2 regions of the Peribacillus sp. NPDC101481 genome follow, and region 2 is predicted to be linked to the other one. Evidence: riboswitches for the same ligand, from Rfam matches in the RefSeq annotation. Region 2 holds a riboswitch; the other holds the start of a gene.
The links. Region 2 has a riboswitch for FMN ahead of ACIROD_RS04155 (ECF transporter S component). Riboswitches for the same ligand answer to the same signal wherever they lie in the genome.
Positions count from the first base shown of each region.

Region 1 (2,474 bases), on a different contig from region 2:
GTTCCTGAAGACTCACGGAAACAAATGGGCATCAGTGACCAGCTGGTCCGTCTCTCAGTTGGCCTAGAAGCTTGGCAGGATGTCTGGCAAGATCTTCAGCAAGCATTTTAGGCTACCATATTCCTTCTGCTTTTAATGAAGATGGTGATGGATACGATAAAAGTGATGACAGCCAGGATATAAGAAATGTCCGTAATTACCGGATAGGCGGAGCTATTTCGTATCCCGATGCCTATGAACGCCCAAACGAATACGAGAGGATAGCACCAATCCCGGTTTTTACCTGCAAAGACAAAAGCCAGGATTGTTGCTGCAATCAGCAGGACGATCGTCCATGTTGAACTGGAAACCCCAAAACTTCCCCATTTGATATACGTGAGGTAATAAGAAATGTCAGCGATCGTTGCAACACTTACCCAGCCTGTATAAACGGAAAACGGAAATAGGTCGAAAGACGCATGCTTCACTTTTTTTATGTTAGTATAAATGACCATTAAAGTAGCCAAAAGAGCAATGATAATGAATACGGATAACAAAAAGTGCTCATAGTGCCAAGCCAAAAGCCAAGCGCCATTCAAGACACAGCTTAAAGCGAACCAAGGGAAGGATGCCTTATAGGCAGGGCTGTTTTGGTGTTTGCTTAAAAACTGCCTGAATACCCAGATGGCGAGCAGGAAATAGATCAAGCCCCATATGGAAAATACATATCCTGCAGGAGTGAAAAGGACATCAAGTTTATCGGAAATCTCTCCTGATGTCTGGCCGTTCAATGGCAGGTAATTAGCTAAAAAATTTATCGTGACGACGAACAGATAGAAAATCAAGTTGATGATGGAAATAAGCATAAGGCTTCCTCCTTATATGAATTGTGATCCTCTAACCCTATTCCACATATTTAGCCTGATTAACCTCTTTGGAGCACATCGGGGACTTTGGAGGTCGTTTTTCCATAAAGAGAGGAAGTTTCTGTAACAATTGAACCATTTAAGGTTAGAAATTTTACATCTTCACTTTATGGTGATAAAATATTCAAAGATTCATATTATTTTAGTCCTTCGGGGTCGGGTGAAAATCCCAACCGGCGGTGATGAAGAAATTCTAAGCCCGCGAGCCTGTTAAAGGCAGGATTTGGTGAGATTCCAAAGCCGACAGTAAAGTCTGGATGGGAGAAGGACGTGTGGAACCCAAGTGTATACGTACGCCTAATTTTTCAAAAATGAAAATGTTGGGCTTTTTAGGTATACAATTTTTTTCACTCATTTCTCCTGCTAACTCCTTAGGTCATCCTAAGGGGTTTTTTATATTTTATAAAAGGGGGAAAAACATGTTTACGGGAATCATTGAGGATATCGGTACCGTTCATTCCATGAACAAAGGAAAAAGCAGTATGGAGTTATCGATTCGTTCTGAAAAAATCCTTGAAGATGTTCATCTGGGGGATAGTATTTCAGTAAACGGGGTCTGCTTAACGGTAACGTCCTTCACGAAAAGTTTGTTTACGGTCGACGTGATGCCGGAAACGGTCAAAGCTTCCTCGATACGGACATTGAAATTGGGATCACCTGTGAATCTTGAACGAGCCATGAGTGCACAGGGAAGGTTTGGCGGTCATTTTGTTTCAGGTCATATCGACGGAACCGGAACGATCATCAAAAAAGAACGGAAAGAAAATGCCGTTTATTATGTAATCCAATTGGAAGAGGGGCTCAGTGCCTTTTGCATTCCAAAAGGATCCGTGGCCATTGATGGAACGAGCTTGACGATATTTGGGATCGAAAGGAACCTATTGACTGTATCACTGATTCCATTGACTCATCAGGATACCATATTGGGACAAAAAGCGGCTGGCGATATCGTTAACATCGAAAACGACATGATAGGGAAATATATAATACATCAAATGAAAAATGGCAATCCAAAACCAGGACTTAATTTAGAGTTTTTGGCAGAGCATGGATTCTAATAAAAGGGCGGTGTAATGATGTTCCATACAATAGAAGAAGCATTAGAAGATTTGAAGGCAGGCAAGGTAGTAATCGTATCCGATGATGAAGACCGTGAAAATGAAGGGGATTTTGTAGTGCTGGCCGAAAAGGCGACACCTGAAGCGATTAATTTCATGGCGACTCATGGACGTGGTTTGATTTGTACAACCATCACTGAAGAACTGGCAGCGAAATTGAAACTGCATCCTATGGTTGGAGAAAATACCGATCATCATGGCACTGCTTTTACGGTAAGTGTCGATCATAAAAGCACCTCTACAGGAATCAGTGCTTTTGAAAGGTCCTTGACCATCCTTGAGCTTCTTAATGAAGATTCGGTCGCTGAAGATTTCCAAAGGCCTGGTCACACTTTTCCGATAGTCGCAAAAGAAGGCGGCGTATTAAGGAGGGCGGGACATACAGAGGCATCGGTGGACTTGGCGAAGTTATGCGGTGCCGCTCCAGCTGGTGTCATTTGTGAAATCATGA
Region 1 covers NZ_JBIWNJ010000004.1:169,776-172,249, reverse strand. Annotated here, with positions in the region: gene megL (methionine gamma-lyase) at 1-111, shown strand, start outside; gene ACIROD_RS22490 (TspO/MBR family protein) at 108-845, opposite strand; FMN riboswitch at 1,048-1,178, shown strand; gene ribE (riboflavin synthase) at 1,325-1,963, shown strand; partial or broken gene ribB (3,4-dihydroxy-2-butanone-4-phosphate synthase) at 1,982-2,474, shown strand, end outside.
Region 1: linked by a shared signal. The riboswitch ahead of ribE (riboflavin synthase) and the one ahead of ACIROD_RS04155 (ECF transporter S component) in region 2 are both predicted to bind FMN.

Region 2 (2,474 bases):
GTTGTCAATCAACTTAGGAGGGGTTATATTCATGGCTAAATTTACTATTGTGGATAAAGAAACATGCATAGCTTGTGGAGCTTGCGGAGCAGCGGCACCAGATATATATGATTACGATGACGAAGGGATTGCATTTGTTACCCTTGACGATAACGAGGGAATCGTTGAAATTCCTGATGTACTTATAGATGACATGATGGATGCATTTGAAGGATGCCCAACGGATTCTATTAAAGTTGCTGACGAGGCATTTGACGGAGATGCACTTAAATTCGAATAACGTACAAGCCATTTTCAATCGAAAATGGCTTTTTTTTTGCCATCTCCCCATCCCAAAATGAAACAGGCATAAAAAAACAACCGAATACGAATATCCGGTTGTTTTTTTATTTCTATCGTTAATGCCATTAAGCATTTTTATATAATGTTTGTTTATTGATCCATGTCTGTAATTTAATGAACAGCAACATGAATACGGATGTGATGAGTACGCCTTTTATCACATTGAAAGGCAAGATTGCCGTCGTAACGAGCTTTCTTGACTCGGGTGCCGACATTGCATCCCATCCCATAAAGAAGGTATAAGCCGGTAAGAAGACATAATAGTTTAAAACACTCATGAATACTGCCATGGAAACTGTTCCCGCAAGTAAAGCGAATGTCATCCCTTTTTTTGAATTGATTTTCTGAAATACATAATAAGTCGGCAAGACAAACAGTATTCCGGCTATGAAGTTAGCGATATGCCCCACAGGTACAGCAGTCAAGGTCCCTGTCATGACTAAATCCAATAGGTTCTTAATGAACTCGACTAGAATTCCAGCCATCGGTCCGAAAATCAATGCCGCCATCAGTGCTGGTATGTCGCTAAAATCAACATTGAGAAAAGGCGGGAATCCCGGAAACGGGAAATTTAAAAGCATCAATAAATAAGAAATGCTTCCCATCATGGCAAGTGTGACCGTTTTTTTCACTTTGTTCTTTTTCATAGGTCTCTCTCCTTCTTTTTCCGATCTACCTGAAAAAGAGGTTAGGGTTCCAAAATATGTTGATGTTCAATAAAAAAACCTTTAATTCCAATAGAATTAAAGGGATAAATTAAAGGTTACATCAAACAAACGTTCAGCAAATAACTGTTGAAACGCACTCAGGAACCTCCATCTTCTCCCATCCAGACTATACTGTCGGCTTTGGAATCGCACCAAATCCTGCCTTGTAAGGCTCGCGGGCTTAGAAGAAGAAACTCTTCATCACCGCCGGTGGGGAATTGCGCCCCGCCCCGAAGATAGATCTATAAAATTTTTTTATACTTCCCATTATATCTGAATTACCTGTTTTTTGATAGCACTTTTTTTCTCAGTTGATTCATTCAGTATGAATATCGATCGTCACAGTGAATGGCTTAAAATAAATAGTGGATACACAAAATGAAGATTCGAAATAATAAAAATTATTTTTTTACACTATTCAATCCTTGATGAAGCCATTTATATCGCGACATTAAACAGATGATCAGAAGATTACCATTCTATTAAGCGCTTACATCCAGTTAAGCCAAATTGACATATTCAGCATTTCAATTGTAAAATTAACTGAAATTTAAGATAATTTTTTCCTAGGAAGGTGTTAAGTCGTGTATCGGATTTTAGTAGCAGACGCCATTAAACCAGAAGGACTCGGACCGCTATCTGAGGCATCCAATATTCATCTTATTCAAAAGACCGTAGAGGAAGCTGCAAACGAACTTGATCAGATTGATGCAATTCTTGTAAGAAGTGCTACGAAGGTTTCAGAGGATTTAATGAACCGTATGCCGCAGCTAAAAATTATAGCACGCGCTGGTGTCGGTGTTGATAACATAGATATCCCCTCGGCGACAAAACGCGGGATTGTCGTGGTTAATGCACCTGACGGCAACACCATTTCAACAGCTGAACATACATTCGCCATGATGGCTTCATTAATGCGCCACATTCCGCAAGCTTATGCTTCACTGAAGAATGGGGAGTGGAAACGTTCTTCATATACGGGTACTGAACTTCGTGGTAAAACATTAGGAATAGTTGGCTTTGGACGTATCGGAGGGGAAATTGCCAAACGCGCTAAGGTATTCGGCATGGATGTCATTGTCTATGATCCGTTCCTTACTGTCGATCGTGCAAAGAAAATGTCCGTAACTGCCCTGCCGTTAGATGAATTGCTTCCTAAAGCAGACATCATTACTGTTCATACACCACTTACGAATGAAACTAGAGGATTAATCAATAAAGAAAAACTGCTTACCTGTAAAAAAGGGGTTTATGTACTTAACTGCGCCCGGGGCGGTATTCTGGACGAAGATGATTTATATGAAATGTTAGTTCAAGGACATGTCGCAGGGGCGGCACTGGACGTTTTCGTCGAAGAACCTCCAATTGGCCATAAACTGCTTGAACTGGATAGCGTCATTGCTACACCTCATCTGGGTGCTTCAA
Region 2 covers NZ_JBIWNJ010000001.1:879,046-881,519, forward strand. Annotated here, with positions in the region: gene ACIROD_RS04150 (ferredoxin) at 32-280, shown strand; gene ACIROD_RS04155 (ECF transporter S component) at 408-989, opposite strand; FMN riboswitch at 1,156-1,291, opposite strand; gene serA (phosphoglycerate dehydrogenase) at 1,634-2,474, shown strand, end outside.